DNA from 2 places in the Halomonas sp. HAL1 genome. Region 1 is predicted to be linked to the other one. Evidence: predicted binding sites of a transcription regulator. Region 1 holds the regulator's gene; the other holds the start of a gene.
The links. The regulator FNR, encoded in region 1, switches genes on or off when oxygen is low (the NO sensors DNR and NnrR bind a similar motif). The targets are predictions, from matches to a motif close to TTGATNTANATCAA.
Positions count from the first base shown of each region.

Region 2: a site for FNR is predicted at 6,191-6,204, ahead of ccoM (cytochrome c oxidase subunit CcoM). Genes of this name have one in related genera too.

Region 1 is NZ_CP130610.1:3,271,393-3,280,262, forward strand. Features, by position in the region: gene Q3Y66_RS15345 (sulfite exporter TauE/SafE family protein) at 1-150, shown strand, start outside; gene hemN (oxygen-independent coproporphyrinogen III oxidase) at 252-1,691, shown strand; gene fnr (fumarate/nitrate reduction transcriptional regulator Fnr) at 1,795-2,541, shown strand; gene ttcA (tRNA 2-thiocytidine(32) synthetase TtcA) at 2,534-3,445, opposite strand; gene Q3Y66_RS15365 (DNA polymerase III subunit epsilon) at 3,552-4,205, opposite strand; gene Q3Y66_RS15370 (DUF294 nucleotidyltransferase-like domain-containing protein) at 4,211-6,040, opposite strand; gene Q3Y66_RS15375 (DUF4212 domain-containing protein) at 6,716-6,976, shown strand; gene Q3Y66_RS15380 (sodium:solute symporter family protein) at 6,983-8,764, shown strand.
Region 2 is NZ_CP130610.1:1,745,342-1,754,211, forward strand. Features, by position in the region: gene Q3Y66_RS08205 (DNA topoisomerase III) at 1-733, opposite strand, end outside; gene Q3Y66_RS08210 (AarF/ABC1/UbiB kinase family protein) at 942-2,183, shown strand; gene Q3Y66_RS08215 (SEC-C domain-containing protein) at 2,290-4,107, shown strand; gene Q3Y66_RS08220 (MFS transporter) at 4,143-5,504, opposite strand; gene Q3Y66_RS08225 (peptidylprolyl isomerase) at 5,605-6,123, shown strand; gene ccoM (cytochrome c oxidase subunit CcoM) at 6,264-6,386, shown strand; gene Q3Y66_RS08235 (hypothetical protein) at 6,604-7,113, shown strand; gene Q3Y66_RS08240 (diguanylate cyclase) at 7,107-8,273, shown strand; gene Q3Y66_RS08245 (group 1 truncated hemoglobin) at 8,242-8,703, opposite strand; gene Q3Y66_RS08250 (DUF3034 family protein) at 8,714-8,870, opposite strand, start outside.

The sequences.
Region 1 (8,870 bases):
ACGCTGCCTGCGCTGCTGGCCACCGGGCTTGCCGCGCGCCAGTTAAGCCACCTGATTCGTCACCCGGCAACGCGCAGCGTGGCCGCGCTGACGATCATTGCTTTTGCGCTGTGGCAGCTGTGGACACTCACAGCACACAACCTGCATTAACATGACATGGCTCAATATTTATATCGGCGCCGCGCGTTAGGCTGGCTCTGGCTTTGAAAAAACAGCCTTTAAAACGCCCCTTTTAACGCCGGAGCCACTTCATGCCCGTTCATGCCCCCGCGGCTTCTTCTACGATGACTTCAACCATGGCCGGGGCAGCACCGGAGCAGAAAAAGTGGGATGAAGCCTTGCTGCGCCGTTACGATACCAGCGGCCCGCGCTATACGTCTTACCCCACGGCGTTGTCGTTTCACGACCAATTTACCCCGAGCGATTTGACTCAGGCGTTAGAGCGCAGCAATGCCAGCCACCGTCCTCTTTCGCTGTATGTGCATATCCCCTTCTGCCGCAAGATTTGTTTTTACTGCGCGTGTAATAAAATCGCCACCAAGAACACCGCCCTGGCCGAGCCGTACCTATCCCGGCTTGACCGTGAAATGGTGCTGACCGCTCGCCACCTGGATACCACACGACCGGTGAAGCAGTTGCACTGGGGTGGCGGAACACCGACGTTTCTTAACTTGAACCAGATGGGCGACTTGATTGATCGTCTGGACGCGCGCTTTGGTCTCTCGTCCGCGTCTGATCGCGATTACGCGATTGAAATCGACCCACGCGAAGCGGACGTATTTACGCTGCGCCACCTGCAATCGCTCGGTTTCAATCGCATCAGTTTAGGCGTGCAGGACTTAAGCCCGCTGGTGCAGAAAGCCATTAACCGTATTCAGCCAAGAGTACTCACCGAGACGCTGATGGATGAAGCGCACCGGCTGGGCTTTCATTCGCTCAATCTCGATTTAATATACGGCTTGCCCTTTCAGACTGAAAAAAGCTTTGCAGACACCCTGCGCCAAGTGATCGAGTTAAATCCAGCACGGCTTTCTGTGTTTAACTACGCCCACATGCCCGAGCGCTTTGCCCCCCAGCGGCGGATAAATGTCGATGACCTGCCGGGCAGCGAAGAGAAGCTGGCGATTCTGCGTACCACGATAGAGATGCTCACCGCGGCCGGTTATGTGCACATCGGTATGGACCACTTTGCTCGTCCTGATGACAGCTTGGCGATCGCCCAGCGCGAAGGCTCGCTACAGCGCAACTTCCAAGGCTACTCCAGCCACGCCCAGTGCGACTTAATCGGGCTTGGCGTGTCGGCAATTTCTCGCGTCGATGATGTCTATGCACAGAACCCTAGCGATCTGGCCCGCTATGAAGCAGCGCTGGATCAGGGCCAGCTGGCAACCGTTCGCGGGCTGCGCTTAAGTAACGATGACCTGATACGCCGGGACGTCATTGAGCGACTAATGTGTGATATGCGCATTGATCTGGCCGCCATCGGTCAACGCTGGAAAATTGATGCCCCGCATTACTTTGCGCAAGCGCTTGAGCACTTACAGGGCGCCGAGCGAGATGGCCTGCTGACGCGCAGCGGCGACCAGCTTAGCGCGACGCCTATGGGCCGACTGCTAATTCGTCACTTAGCCATGGCGTTTGATGCTCACCTACCGCAGCACTCAGGCACGCACTACTCAAAGATTGTGTAAACAAGCTATCGCTAACGAAATGAAGCTTCCATAATAAAGGAAGCCTACCTCAGCCCAGCGTGAGAATTACCTGACACCCAAGACGCTACGCAAGGAGCTACGCATGTTGGAACCCATGAGCCGCCGACGCTCGCTACTCCATGAAGCTCGCTGCCAAACCTGCAGCTTGAGCTCACTGTGCCTGCCGCTTGCCCTTGAGATAGACGATGTGGGGCAGTTCGATGCCATTATTCGACGCCGTGCGCCGCTGAAAAAAGGCGAGCCACTATTTCGCCAAGGCGACAGCTTTACCAGCGTTTATGCGGTCCGCTCAGGCAGTTTGAAACAGGTCACCTCAGAGGGAAACGGCAGCGAGCAACTGACCAATTTCTACCTCCCGAGCGAGCTAGTGGGGTTGGACGGGATTGATGAGGAGCACTACCCAGGAAGTGTAATTGCCCTGGAAACGACCACCGTTTGCGAGATTCCCTTTGATCGCTTGGACTCACTCTCAGAGGAGTTGCCCGAACTGCGTGGCCAACTGTATCGCAGCATGAGCAAAGAGTTACGCGATGACCGGCGCATGATGCGCCTGCTGTCACGTAAAACTGCCGACCAGCGGCTAGCGAGCTTTTTAATAACACTTTCGGATCGTTTTCGTCGCCGTGGCTACTCGCCCTACAGTTTCCGCCTTTCCATGCCCAGGGCCGATATCGGCAACTATTTGGGTTTAGCGGTGGAAACCGTCAGCCGTATTTTAAGCCGCTTTCAGCAGCAGAGCGTAGTGGCGGTGTCCGGGCGAGAGGTCAATATTCTTGATATGCAGCGCTTAATCACCCTCGCCGAAGAGGAGCAGCAAACGGTTAACTGACGTTAAATGCCTGAATGCGCCCGGCCAATAGCTCTGCCTGTTTGGCTTCTAGCCCTTCAAAATCAAACAGGCTGCGATCCGCCAGCTGGGAAGGCGCAATATTAGTTACCGCCTTAAACATGCTTTCCAGACGGCCGGGGAATTTTTTGTCCCACTCAGCGAGCATCTCTTTGACGACCTGGCGCTGCATATTGGGCTGCGAACCGCATAGATTGCAGGGAATAATCGGAAATTCCATCAGCCGTGAAAACTCGGCAATATCCGCCTCTTTGCAGTAAGCCAGCGGCCGAATGACGATATTTTTACCATCATCAGAAAGCAGCTTAGGCGGCATCGCTTTTAAGTTGCCGCCAAAGAACATATTGAGAAACAGCGTTTCAAGGATATCTTCGCGGTGGTGGCCCAGGGCGATTTTATTGGCGCCAATCTCTTCAGCAAACCCGTACAGCGAACCGCGGCGCAGACGTGAACAGAGCGCACAAGTCGTTTTACCTTCTGGCGTTTTTTCTTTCACCACCGAATAAGTATCACGCTCGACAATGTGATATTCCACGCCCTGCTTATCCAGATACGCAGGCAGCACGTGCTCGGGAAAACCGGGCTGTTTTTGATCCAGATTGACCGCCACCAGTGAGAAATTGACCGGCGCATTGCGCTGCAAATTGCGCAAAATCTCCAGCATCGTATAGCTGTCTTTGCCGCCGGAGAGACAGACCATCACACGGTCGCCTTCATTGATCATCTGGTAATCAATAATCGCATTGCCTACTTCTCGGCGCAGGCGCTTTTGCAGCTTGTTAAATTCACGTTTCTGCTTAGCATCGGCCAGCTCTGGCGAGTCTTGCTCAACATCAGCGAGGGCGGCTCCGAGGGAAGCAGGGTCAAAATGATCAAGAGATTGCATGGTATAAGCACTGCCGAGGGTGGAAGGCATTCAAGAAAAAAGTGACTGCTATTCTAACAACACTCACCGCCCTGACCCAACTACTCGTATGCAGAGCTGCTTATCACTAAGCAGCCTCCGCCATAATGCGCTGCAGGCGCATATAGAGCAGCGCACTGGAAGTGGCCTCGCCTAACACACCCTGCATCCCCATCGCGGGTACTTGCCAGCACGCCAGCGCTTGGGCAAAGCTACTCCGCGCCTCTATCTCCGGGTGCAAGCGCCGCAGCTGGCGCTGGTGCAGCTTTTCCACGTCGACCTGGGCATTGGGCAGCGCGAAATCCAACCGCTTTCTCAGCAACGCATTTAACGCTCCAATCCGCTTGTCTAACTGCCAACCGACAATAGGACGATTGCCAATAAACTCTACTAACGCATTTAAATTGTCGCGGTTTGGCGCCGCCACCTCCCCCGCCTGGCTCAGCAGGTGGTGGCGACGCAGCGATGCATTGCTAGCCTGCCCCGGTGCGCCTAACGTCAGCACAAAAGCACGGCTGGTACGCACCTGCTGTTGGCTAAGCACCACGGCGGCCAAACTGATCACAGGTGACGTCGGCGTTGGCGTTGATGTGCAGGCAAGCGCTACTAGTTCTTCGCCCATATAGGGCTGAAAGAGCCAGGCATAGGGAGAATCAGCACAGCGCCGCCGGTCGCTTTCGCGGCGCAATAAGGTGCGCAAGGAGCCGCTAAAAAGTGCCACGTGTCGATCTAACAGCCGCATTCCGCTCACGAATACTCCAGATGATAACGATGGGAAAGCCGCTGCTTAAAGTCTTTGACGATATGCAAAGCTTCACGTAATAAGTCGCGTTCTAGCGAAGAGAGGCTTTGCACCACGACACGATTGGTGCGGTTCGCCTCTTGCGATGTGCTACTTGCCTCTAGGGCCGTGAGCTGCTGTTTGAGACGCAGCTCGGAAAACAGCGCCAGCGCTTCGCCCAGGTCGTCGGCGAACCGGCGATCCAAGCGGCCATCGGCGGCCAGCGCGTCTAAACGATCCAGTGTTGAGGTCGCTTTGATCCGTCGCTCAAGCGCCATGGTGCGAACGCCATGAACAATGGGAAAAATGCCACCTTTCTTGATATCGATACCGTGCTGAGGCTTTTTCAGCGAGCCAAACAGCGTCAGCGGTGTGGAAAAGCGTAGCGCCGTGCGCGCAAAGTACGAAAGCAACAGCTCATCACGAGAACAGCGTTCAAATAGCTCTTCTCGTACGCTCTCAAGCAGACCGGGGTTACCGGCCACAGCATGAGCATCAAGCATAATCGCCAGCTTCATCAGGCTGTCGCCATCCCGCTCGCTTGCCCATTTGGCAATGTTGCTCTTCCACTGTGACACCGTGGCCACCCACTCAGGGTTCGAGACCATAATATTGCCGGGGCACGGCGGGTAGCCAAGCTGGATTAGGGTATCGGTGAGCGTTTGCATGTGGCTCATAAGATCCGGCCACTGCGCGTCGTCGGCGAGAATCAAGCCATTATCTTGATCGGTTTTTAGTATTTGTTCGCCGCGCCCTTCGCTACCCATCACCATCATGCAGCTCTGTTCGCGGTACTTCTCAGCAATAGTGAATTCCCATGCCTTGCTCATGATACGGCCATTCAGCGCGGCGAGTAGATCCATCGCAAAACGTAGCTTTACGCCTTGTGCCATCAGCGCCTTCACCAGCTCCGGTGTGCGCTGGCTGGCCGCCGACAGTGCTTCCAAACTGCCCGCCTGTTCGACTTGTAGACTCACCACGTAGCTGCGACTGGAGAAATAGCTAAGTACGTCGGTGAGTTCGACGACGCCTTTGAGAACGTTTTGCTCAAGCACCACTACCCGCGTCACTTTATGCCGCGTCATCAGTACCAGCACTTCAAACAAGTATTGATCCGGCGCGACGGTGACTAGATTAAAATGGGCGATCTCATCAAGCGGCGATGACACTGCGCTACCACCCAATACCAACCCATTGAGCAGGTCGGTTTTCGTCACCATGCCTAGCTTGCCTTGAGTCTCTACTAGCAGGCTGTCGGCGTGGCTGTCGTTGAGCTGCTTCACAGCGCTGGCAATATCCGTAGCCGCCGCCATTAACAGCGGCGCACGCATGCATTCGCTTACCTTGGCCAACATAAAACCCGCCATGGTGACGCCACCTTCGGCACGCTTTTCAGTCAGTAAGCGCGCTTTATGCGTTAGCGATTGGCGAAAGAAGTTACTGAAATCCGGGTAATGACGGCAAAGCTGCTGAAACAACGCTTTGGGCAGTAGGTAACACAAGCACTCCTGCTCGGCCTTAAAACGATAGCGGCTTTTACCATTGAGAATGCTGATCGCGCCAAATAGGTCCCCGGCCGTGTAATGACCAATACGCGAGGTAGACGAGGGCAGCGTGGGGTCGATTTCTGCCACTTCACCTTTATGTATCAGGTAAACAAACTCTCCCGCCTGCCCGGTCTCTAGGATTATTTCGTCGCGGTCAAAATACGCAAGATCAATGCCACGGCGAATGTGGTCACGACCTTCATCGTCAAGAAGCGTGAACGGCAGTTGGGATAGATCCACATCGACCATTGTGCATGACCTCATTCAACTAAAGGCGAACTAGAAAATAAAGTAAATAAGCACTCCGCCCGACATTGATCAACATCAAAGGAGCCTTTCCAACGCTTCAAAAACGGTAATCGATTATTATGTGAAGGTGGTGGTACGGGTATAAAGGATTCACTTCCCAACTAGCAAGTATAACGTCGTTATACCTTTAGCTATCACGCTAAGGTCGAAGCGACTTTTGATACACGACCAAAGTCTCAACACCTACTAATCACGATTAGCCTTAAAATGCTTGCCATGTATTTAAAGTAGCCAATAACCACTTATATTTGCTCACTAGACTATCGTCCTATAGCTCTGCAAACGCCTGCAAACTTCGCTTAAAAAGCGCCTAAAAATTCGTATTTTCAACCACATACAAAAACGAAAGAGCACTTTAGCTGTTTATTGATACCAAAGTCTGGGATTTATTTTTTTGTGTTTATTGCCCAGTATTAACAATGAGTCATGCAGGGTAATCGCACGTCACTTACTAACTCGAAAGTCTATATCGAATAATAAGGGGATGTGTTGACGAAAGCTGGCTCACCACTCCTTACGATTGAGTGGCTTTCGACGTGCGATTGCCCTGATGGGTCACACGCTATTCCTCGTGAACTTTCCCAACCTTAAAAATCACAAGTGGAGAGCAACACAATGGCAGACGACAAAACTAATGCTGCTGAATACTGGAAAGCTAACGTCCGCTTAATTTTCGGATGCCTAGCTGTTTGGGCATTTGTTTCTTACGGATGCGCTATCCTGTTTCGCCCACTGCTCGCCGGTATTTCGGTCGGCGGCACCGATCTTGGCTTCTGGTTTGCACAACAGGGCTCCATTTTAACGTTTATCGTGCTGATCTTCTTCTATGCCTGGAAGATGAATAAGCTCGATCAAAAATTTGGACTTGGGGAGTAAGCCGGTATGAGCCAGTTTGCAATTAACCTACTGTTCGTAGGCTCCTCCTTTGCCCTCTATATCGGCATTGCGATTTGGGCACGAGCAGGCTCGACAAAAGACTTCTACGTCGCGGGCGGCGGCGTTCATCCGATCACTAACGGTATGGCGACTGCGGCTGACTGGATGTCAGCGGCATCGTTTATCTCAATGGCGGGCCTGCTGGCCTCTGGTGGTTACGCTAACTCCACCTTCCTTATGGGCTGGACCGGTGGCTACGTTATCCTTGCGATGCTGTTAGCTCCTTACCTGCGTAAGTTTGGTAAGTTCACCGTGCCTGACTTCATTGGTGACCGCTTCTACAGCAACACCGCTCGCCTGGTGGCGATTGTGTGTTTGATTGTAGCGTCAGTCACTTACGTAATCGGCCAGATGACCGGTGCGGGCGTGGCGTTCTCACGCTTTCTTGAAGTCAGCAACACTTGGGGTATCTGGCTAGCTGCGCTGATCGTTTTCCTCTACGCCGTGTTTGGCGGTATGAAAGGCATTACCTATACCCAGGTAGCTCAGTACATTGTTCTGATCATCGCTTACACCATTCCTGCGGTATTTATTGCCTTCCAACTGACCGGCAACCCGATTCCGATGTTCGGCATGTTCAGCACGCACACTGAATCCGGTGTACCGCTGCTGGAAAAACTGGATGATGTGGTCAATGCGCTTGGTTTCCAAGACTACACCGCCGATGTGGACAATAAACTCAACATGGTGCTGTTCACGCTGTCGTTGATGGTCGGTACCGCCGGTCTGCCCCACGTTATCATTCGCTTTTTCACCGTACCTAAAGTGGCTGATGCACGCTGGTCTGCCGGTTGGGCGCTGGTGTTCATTGCACTGCTTTACCTCACCGCACCAGCGGTAGGTTCTATGGCACGCTTGAACCTGATGACCACGGTCTACCCAGAAATGGCTGGCCAAACCGAAAACTACGAAGAAGCAGCAAACAATCCGATCCTGTACGAAGAGCGTCCTGACTGGTTCCGCACCTGGGAAGAGACAGGCCTGATCAACTTTACAGATACCAACGAAGACGGCCGTATTCAGTTCTACAATGATGCAACTGACTACACCGACCGTGGCTGGGAAGGCAACGAGCTAACCGTTAATAACGACATCCTGGTACTCGCCAACCCGGAAATTGCCAACTTGCCCGGCTGGGTCATTGGCTTGATTGCAGCAGGGGGTATCGCGGCAGCACTCTCTACCGCAGCAGGTTTGCTCCTAGCGATCTCGTCGGCGATCAGTCACGATTTGATCAAGACCATGATCAATCCGAAAATCACCGAAAAAGGCGAAATGTTAGCGGCTCGAATCTCCATGGGCGGCGCGATTCTGCTGGCCACCTACTTGGGGCTTAATCCACCGGGGTTTGCGGCACAAACGGTGGCACTCGCCTTTGGTATCGCTGGTGCATCGCTATTCCCTGCGCTGATGATGGGTATCTTCTCCAAGCGGATGAACAACTCTGGCGCGATCGCCGGTATGCTGGCGGGCTTGATTTGCACCCTGCTGTACATCTTTACGTACCTGGGCTGGTTCTTCATTCCCGGCACCAACACGCTGGCCAATACGCCTGACAACTGGATCTTGGGCATCTCGCCGCTCTCCTTCGGTGCGGTGGGCGCGATGATCAACTTCGCGATTGCCTTTGCAGTTTCCAGAGTGACCGCGGCACCGCCGCAGGAAATTCAGGATCTGGTGGAAAGCGTTCGCTATCCCAAAGGTGCTGGTATGGCGGTAGATCACTAAGTCATACTACTTCCTGATGCGTTATCGCAATACAGCGATAACGCTTTGGAATCGACCTCACCATCGGGCTTCCTAACGGAGGCCCGATGGCTTTTATAGATAGCTC
Region 2 (8,870 bases), 1.5 Mb from region 1:
GATCATCGAGAGGCTCATGCTCTTTGGGGGCCCACCAGGCGCGCAGTTGACCCTGGGCGACGTTGAGATCCACCCATAGTGGATAGAACGGGTGGGGTACAAAGTCGCGGATGGCGTTGTCGCGGCGCACGATCAGCCCCAGCACCGGGGTTTGCACACGGCCTACGGAAAGCACGCCGTCGTGCCCCGCTTGGCGGCCGGTGAGTGTCCAGGCACGGGTTAGATTGATGCCATACAGCCAGTCGGCACGGGAACGCGCCTGGGCTGCTAGAAAGAGCGGCTGGTACTCAACGTTGGAGCGTAGCTTGGCAAGCGCTCGGCTGACGGCGGGCTTGTTAAGATCGCTAATCAGCAGCCGCTGCACCGGGCCGCGATATTTCATGTACTCGATCACTTCCTGCACCAACAGCTGGCCCTCGCGGTCCGGGTCGCCAGCGTGCACGACATCGGTGGCCTGTTTGATCAGTTTGCGAATCACCGCCAGTTGGCCGCGTGCTTTTGAACGAGGCATCAATTTCCACTGGTGCGGCACAATCGGGAGACGATCTAAACGCCACTGTTTATCGGCGGGATCGTAGGCCTCCGGCGGCGCTTGCTCTAATAAATGCCCCAGGCACCAAGTGACGGTGGTGTCACCACACACCACTGCGCCATCCTGGCGTCGGTTAGTGCCCGGTAATGCCTCAGCAATGGCTTGGGCGAGGCTGGGTTTTTCGGCAATTATCAGGCGCATAGCAGCGAAGCCTTTATCGTATCCTTTGATGGCGCCTATGGTAGCAGACGCCTTCATCGTTAGTGACCGGGATTGGTTTGTGTGGTTGAGATACGTAGTGTGATGCGAGAAGTGGTCAATGCTGTTAACTTGTATAAATTGTGTATAGATAATTTTATTTGCTGGCACTGTCGTTAGCCATAGAGACAGTGACGTGAGGGCATGACCAATGCGTGAACAAGGTAGAACACGGCGCTTGATGGGCTTGGGCGCACGTACTGGTGGGGCGTTGCTGAAAACCCGCTTAGGTGGCCAGGCGGATTGGCGCGCCCTGGGCGAAGCGCTGTTTGAAGGGCTTTCAGAGCTTAAAGGCCCGGCCATGAAGCTTGCGCAAATCATGTCTCAATGGGATGACCTGCTGCCCCCAGATCTTGCTGAGGAGCTAGCTCGCCTGCAGCGCCAGGCCGAACCTATGCCGTGGCCGCGGATTCGAGAAGCGTTGGTACTGCAATATGGCGATATCGACTACTACTTCAGCGAAATCGAGGAGCGGCCGTTTGCCAGTGCCTCCATGGGGCAGGTGCATCGGGCGACTACCCACGAAGGCGAAACGATTGTGCTCAAGGTGCAGTACCCTGGCCTTGCCGAGGTGCTGGAGAGCGATTTGATTCAGGTGCGGCGCATTATGCGGTTAGGCCGCTGGTTTAAAGTGCCTCAGGCGCGGCTGGATGCGCTGTTTGATGAGCTCGCTGAAAGCCTGCGTGGGGAGTTGGATTATTACGCCGAAGCTGCCGCGTTGGCCCGCTACCGTGAACGCTATCAAGACGATCCCCGACTGGTGATTCCCGAGCCTTTGCCAGCGCTCTCCGGCCAACATGTGTTGGCAATGCGCTTTGTCGACGGTACACCGTTACGAGAGCTGGCGGACGCCGATGATGCGACGCGCCAGGGCATTGCCCAAACATTAGCCGATTGGATTACCCAGGAGCTATTTACCTACGGCGAACTGCACGCTGACCCCCATGCGGGTAACTTCGCTGCCGATGCCCAAGGGCGACTGGTGATTTACGATTTAGGCGCGGTGATCGCCTTGCCGGAGACGCGCATCAAAGCAATGATGCAACTGCTTGATGCTACGCTAAAGCATGACCCCATGGGCATGGATGAGGCGCTGATGCAGATGGGTGGTCGCCAGGGGCAGGGCGCGCCGTTAGCGCTCTATCGCGAATCGGCGGAGTGTATCGCGCCGCTGTTCGCGCCGGGTGAACAGGATTTCAGCGACGTGCGTGTTCACCGTCGTTTACGCGAGCTCACGCCAAAGGTCTGGGCGGCCATGGACCGCCTGCAGCCACCTGCAGATACACTGCTGCTTTCACGCGCGCTCAATGGTCACTACTGGAATCTTGTGCGTTTAGGCGCTCGGTTGGATATGAATGAGCGTACGACCCCATTGTTACAATGGGCCCATTAACGATAAACCGATTGCCGCTGCGGGGGCGACGGCCTTCGTGATAAACTATGCCGCTTTCATTTTAGACATCGATTACGGGTCATCGTAAAACACAGTGGAGACGGCAATGCTGGCGGTATGGGTCGATCAGCTGCTGGGATTTGCCTCCGGGGCACTCTCGGCAATCAGGCAACAAGAACACTATCCGGACTTCATGACCTGGGTACGCGCCAAAGGGGCGGACTCATTTGAAGGCGATGTGGCCATGGCTCAGGCATTGGCGCCGGTGCTGTGGTCGCAAACGCCGCTGGAGCGGCTTAGCTTTGCCTGCGAGCCACTTGCCACGCCGGGGCGCAACGAGCCGTGCTGGTGTGACTCCGGACGCAAATTCAAGCAGTGCTGCTACAAAGTCGAGTTTCCCACCGACATCCCCGATCAGATGATGTGGATGCTCTCGCTGCGTGAGTGGAAGGGCGCTACCCTGAAAGCGGCGCTGGATAGCCAGCAGGCACCGGCGCAAGCGCTGCTGGAAGCGGGCCTTATTGCGGCTGAAAGCGGCCAGACCGGTCGCGCCATGCAGATTCTAGAATCGCTGTTTGACGGCAGCGACTGGTCGCGGCTGCCCGAGCAGGCTGAGCCCGCCTTTGAAATCCTGCTGGATATTTATCAAGAGCGCGGTTTTACCCGCAAGCGTGCCGATCTGCTCGACGATGTCATGGAGCGCGGCCCGCTGTTCCTGCGCGGCGTCGCTCTCGAACGCCTGTGTCTGATGCACCTGGATAATGATGATTTAGACAGCGCCCGGGGTGCCTTTGTAAAAGCCCAACAGGCGCTGCCCGATTCGCCTACCTTGGCTTATATCGAAGCCATGCTGCTGCTACATGAAGGCCACGAGCAGGAAGCCAAGGAGCGTGCCAACTTCTGGTATCGCCGCCTGGTTCGCCAGGGCGAACTGGACGAAGACCAGCTGGATTTCCTGGCCGCTCTGGCGGAAAACCCCGGCGCAACGCTTGCCGACCAATTGCTTAGTGCAGAAGAAGATCTGGCCACACCGCTGGTGTCGCTTCAGGCGTTGCTGGCAGCGTTGCCTACCGCGCCGAAAATTGATATTCAGGCTGATCCTGAAAGTGGCCGATTGCTGTATAACGCCAGCGCCCGTGAAGCCACGCTGTTTGCCGGCTGGCATGAGCAGTTTCAAGTGCTGGTCGACGAAGATGTCGCGTTGGGTTTTCGCGACGACCCATGGGGTAATGCCATTGAGTGGATGTCAGCGCTTTGCGCGCACCCTGAGTGGCTGGATGCCCCGCAGGTAGTACAAGACCTAACGTTGGCACTTACCAGCCGCTTTGGCAGCCTGCCTTGGATGGCACCGAGCCTGCTTGAGCCATTGGCGCTACGCCTCTCGCGCTGGTTAGAGCAAGCCCGCGCTGAAGGCGACGGCAACTTGTGCTGGGATGATGCCAACAACGCTATGTTGCTACGCACTGGCTTGGCTCTGGTAGTAGGGATGGAGCGCGGTGCGCGTCAGCACTCTCGGAAGCTGGCCGAAGAGTTACTGTTGATCGATCAGGAAGATAGCTTGGGGCTGCGCGAACTGGTGCTCGATCAACTGCTGCGGGATGACCGCAACGAAGAAGCACTGGCGTTAGCCGAAGAGAATGACGACGACGGCTCACTGGTGCTGGGGCTCTTAATGGGTAAAACCCTAGCGCTCTATCGGTTAGAGCAGCGTGAGGCGGCAGAAGCCGCCCTTGGCGATGTGGTTGGCCACAATCGCTACGCGTTAGAGCTAATTTGTGCAGAGAGCCCGCGGCCTTCCATGCCCCACCCAGATGGCCAGGTAGACCCCGGCTCCCGGGCCGAAGCATGGCAGTACCGCACGCTGATGCGCGACCAGTGGCGCACGACGCCGGGCGCCTTGGATTGGCTCGAAACACATCGCTAGTTCAAATCTTCACTGGCCTAAAGCCCCAAGCCTGTTTAAGCAGGCTTGGGGCTAGGCACTAACTGTTTGTCTCGGCTGATCCAAATCGCCAAGATAATAGCAGGCAGGCCTAGCAACGTTGCGATGACAAAGAAGCTTGGGTAGCCCTGAGCAGTAACGACCAATCCTCCAAACCCGCTTAAAAACTTTCCTGGTAGCGTCATTAGCGATGAGAACAGCGCGTACTGCGTTGCGGTATAGGCGCGAGATGTGAGGCTGGAAAGGAAGGCGATAAATACCGCGCTGGCTAAACCGTTGGCGAGGTTATCGCCAATAATCGTGACCACTAGCATCGGTAGCTGACTTCCCACCATCGCCAGTAAGGCAAACAGCAAGTTGGTTACCATCACCAACCCAGCGCCAAAGATCAGCAAAGGCCCGATGCCATAACGCGCGACAAAAAGCCCACCTAAAATGCCGCCTGCGATACTCATCGCAATACCAAATATATTGGTCACGTTAGCAATCTCTGCCAGCGAAAACCCCAGATCGATATAGAGTGGATTGGCCATTGAGGCCATGGCCAAATCACTAATTCTAAACACCGCAATAAACACCAAAATCCCCAGGGCTTTAACACCGTAGCGGCTGAAGAAATCAGTAAAGGGGCAGACCAATGCACCAATGCTCCAGGCCCCGAGACGGCGTATGATTTTCGGTTTGCCACGGCTGGCGCGAATAAATGCCCGGACCTTGGGTTCGTGAATAAGCTGTATAGAGAGCGAAGCCCGCTTGGGTTCCGGGCGTAGCAAAACCGTCAGCGCGCCAACGCTCATCAGCGCCGCCATGCTGAGGTAGGCAACGTTCCAGGATGCTGACGCGGCGATATAGAGCGCCCCGGCGCCGGCAGCCAGTAAGCCGCCGCGATAGCCAATAATATAGGTCGAGGCCATGGCGGCTTGAACATCGTCATCGGCGGATTCGATCCGGTAGGCATCGATGGCAATATCTTGCGTCGCTGAGCCAAAGGCAACCAGGAGCGCAAAGAGGGCCACCCAGCCGAGATTGCCGACCGGGCTTAAACCGGCGAGTCCCACCAGCCCGGCAGCAATCATCCCTTGCGCTAATAGCATCCAACCGCGGCGCTGGCCGAAAGTGCGGGTCATCAACGGTAGCGCTAACCGGTCAACGACCGGGGCCCAGAAAAACTTGATCGAGTAGAGCATGCCGATCCAGGCAAAAAAGCCGATCGCCGCAACTTCCACGCCATCACTGCGTAGCCAGGCGGAAAGCGTGGAAAACACCAGCAGAAACGGCAGGCCTGCAGAAAACCCCAAAAACAGCATGGTAATAACGGGCGCACGACAATAAATCGCCAGTGCAGCAAGCCAACTGCGCTGGGGGGTGGGGTTTAACATTAAACGCTACTCCTAGTGGAAAGACGCTGGCAACGGCCAAGTGATAAACTGACGCAGTGTTCGATTACAAAGCCGACAGCTTACCGGAGAGGAGTTTTCCATGTCGATTACGGCGCATCAGGTAGTTACCTTGCACTATGTCCTCAGCGACGTGCTCAACGATGGCAGCAAGCAGGTATTGGATGACTCCCAGGCGCGCAATAAGCCGTTGGAGTACTTGCATGGGCACGACAATATTGTACCTGGGCTAGAAAATGCGTTAGCGGGCCAAACCGTTGATGCCGAGTTAAGCGTTCAACTAATGCCGGCGGATGCCTACGGTGTGCGTAACGAAGATTTGGTTCAAGAAGTCAGCCGAGGCTCTTTTGGTAACGCGGAGTTGGCACCGGGCAGCCGTTTTCAAACTGAGGGTGAGGCCGGCCCTCAAATTGTTACGGTACTGGAAGTTGATGGTGATCGGGTTACCGTGGATACCAACCACCCACTGGCGGGCCGCACGCTGAATTATAAAGTGACCATTTTAGGCGTGCGTGAAGCTACCCGTGCAGAGTTAGCCAAAGGCCACCCGTTGCCACCAGGTACCGAGCATAGCAAAGTTGAAGACCGCAAGGTGTTGTAACGCAATACCTCCAAAAATTGATCGGTATCAATTTTGTATTTAACCGCTAAACCTCGTCTTACGTAACTTGACCTGGGTCAGGATTCTCCCGCCATTGAAAGACTAGTATCTACGCATACATCACGGCGGGAGGATTCACCATGTATTGGGATGACACAATTGTTTTCGGCTTGGCCACCGTCGCGTTAGTGATCGCTTTTATGGTGGGCTGGGTTGGCTTCGTGATTCGTGATCATCTGCGTAAAGATGAGCGCAAGAAGTAGCTTGTCCCGTTCATGTAAACCTTGTCAGGGGAGGGGGTTTGCTAACGTAGTAAACTTCCTTTTGCCAGCCCATATTGGGCTGGCTTTTTTAACGTGTGAACGGTGAACAGTTGCTAAAACTTAGTAAGTTGAAAGTAGCTAGCGTGCGTTGAAGAGCAATACAGGTCTTGCTCTGGTAAAGTTCGTTGAAGGAATGAACACACCAGGAAGCTTAGCCATGAACGCAGTTGCCTTACACCGCAGCCCATGGGTTCGAGCACGTAGTCGGTTAGCGTGCGTGTTGATATTTGTAAGTTTAGCTCTTCCCTCGGCGGCCTTTGCCCAGGCGCTCAACATGATCAACGGCGATGTGACGCAAAAGATTACGTTAAGTGATCTACGCGCTATCTCCGACACCACGTTCACTCTTTACGACCCCTACCAAGGGCGCGATGTAGAAATGCGGGGCATAGCGTTTCGTCGTTTCCTCGTTGATCAATTTGGCGATGTACCTCCCGCGCTTCACTTTGTCGCCTGGGACGATTACGAAGTCACCCTGGAAGGGTGGGATGATCCCAGCTGGTATTTAATTACAACGGAAGATGGCGACCCGCTAACCATACGTACACGTGGTCCCGTTCGGCTAGTTGAGCGCGACTATAATGAGCAGGGTGATCGTGATGTTGAGAACCTACGTGATTTTAACGACTGGATCTGGATGATTCGCAGCATAGAGGCTAAGTGGTGACATCCAAAATCAAGCCTGCTGTTCAGCCAACACTGCAGCCGCGTACTATTGCGCGTCAACATCGCTATTTAACTTGGCTGTCACTGAGCTTGATGAGTTTTTTAGGTCTGATGGTGCTGATTGTCTATGAATCGCGCTGGGTCTACCCCGAAATACAGGCTTACTTCAGTCAAACCGGCAGTTTGACAGGCCAGCAACTGTCGACCCGTTCGCGTGTTTATCTGCAAAATGCACAATCCGAGCTACTGAGCGACCAACCTGAGCAGGCGGCCATTGATGCAGCCCTTATTAACATCGAGCTCTCTTATGGACTATTCGATGTGCACGTCTATCGACGCCAATATGAGTGCACTGAGCCAAGCCTGAGGGATTTAAATCGCCTGGTAGAGTGGCTAGAGCTGGGTGAAATTGATCGCGTCGCGGCGGTAGGTGAGCTGTTCGCCCCCATCCAGTGCCTGACGCATATTGAGATGAGCCAGCTAGACCGCCGAGGGGTGGCAATTAATGATTTTTCAGAAAGTACCCGTCAGCATAATCAAGTACTGACGTATTCCAGCCTGTTGATTTTTGTCATGGGGTTAGTGTTTTGGTGGCTGCATGAGCGTCAACTACGCCGCACTGACTACGCTACGCAAGAGACATTTGAGTGGATGCAGCGCGCGATGCGTGACCCGCTAACCGGCATTGGTAACCGCAGCGCCTTGCACCAGGATGTATTGGCGAAAAAGCATCAGTCGCTGGGACTCATCCTGGTCGATATCGACTTTTTCAAGCAGTACAACGATGCCTATGGGCATCCACAAGGCGATACCCTTTTACGCCAACTGGCCATATTGATTGGTGAAACGCTTAATGATGAAGCACAGCTCTATCGCCTGGGAGGTGATGAGTTCGCGGCGTTAATTCACTGTCCTGATATCGAAACGCTGAAACGTTATTGCCACCAGTTGATCGAGGGGTTGCGTGAAGCTGGCTTTGCTCATCCTGCCCACCCTGATAAAAAGGGCGTGACTCTAAGCGTAGGCGGGAGCCGTTTTGTGGCCGGTGAGCACACCTTCGCCCAAGCGTATGAAGCTGCGGACAAAGCGCTCTACAGGGTTAAAGCGGCGGGCCGCGATGGCTGGCAGGTTACTGAAGACGCATCACCTCTGCATACATAGGGGCTAGCCTGCCCAGCAGTTCATTTCGCGCGCTAAGGGCAATCCCTTCCTCCTGCATAGCCGCATCGAGATGTTCAACTAAACGATTAAAATGCACATCTGTCAGTCCCATGTTTTGATGAGCACGATCCATCGGCGGGCCTTCATAACGACAGGGGCCATCGCTCACATCACACAGCTTGTTGGCCAGTGAGTCGGCAAAAAAATCAATATTCGTGTTAGCGAAAAAGCCCACCATATCGTCGTCATCTGCAATTCGGTACAGGAAATTTTCGACAACCGCATCGATAGATGCTTCTCCGCCCAGTCGCTCGTAGAGCGTCGTGGGTGTGGAGTGATGCGCACAGCCTGCGTGCGTAAAGGCGACGGCTGCAAAAGAGAGCGCGATTAAACAGCGGCGCGTGGAGTAGAGACTGCATGGAAAGGTCATAGCGCTCCGCTTAGAAAGCTGCCTGAATGGAAAGATAGCCGCCGCGCTGGGAGGGTAGACCGGCAATGTCGCCTAAATCCAACCACGCGCCCGTTAGCGATAAGTGCTTATTGAAGAAGTAGGCGCTGTAGAGGCTTTGCCAATCGTCTTCTCTCGCTACGCTCAAA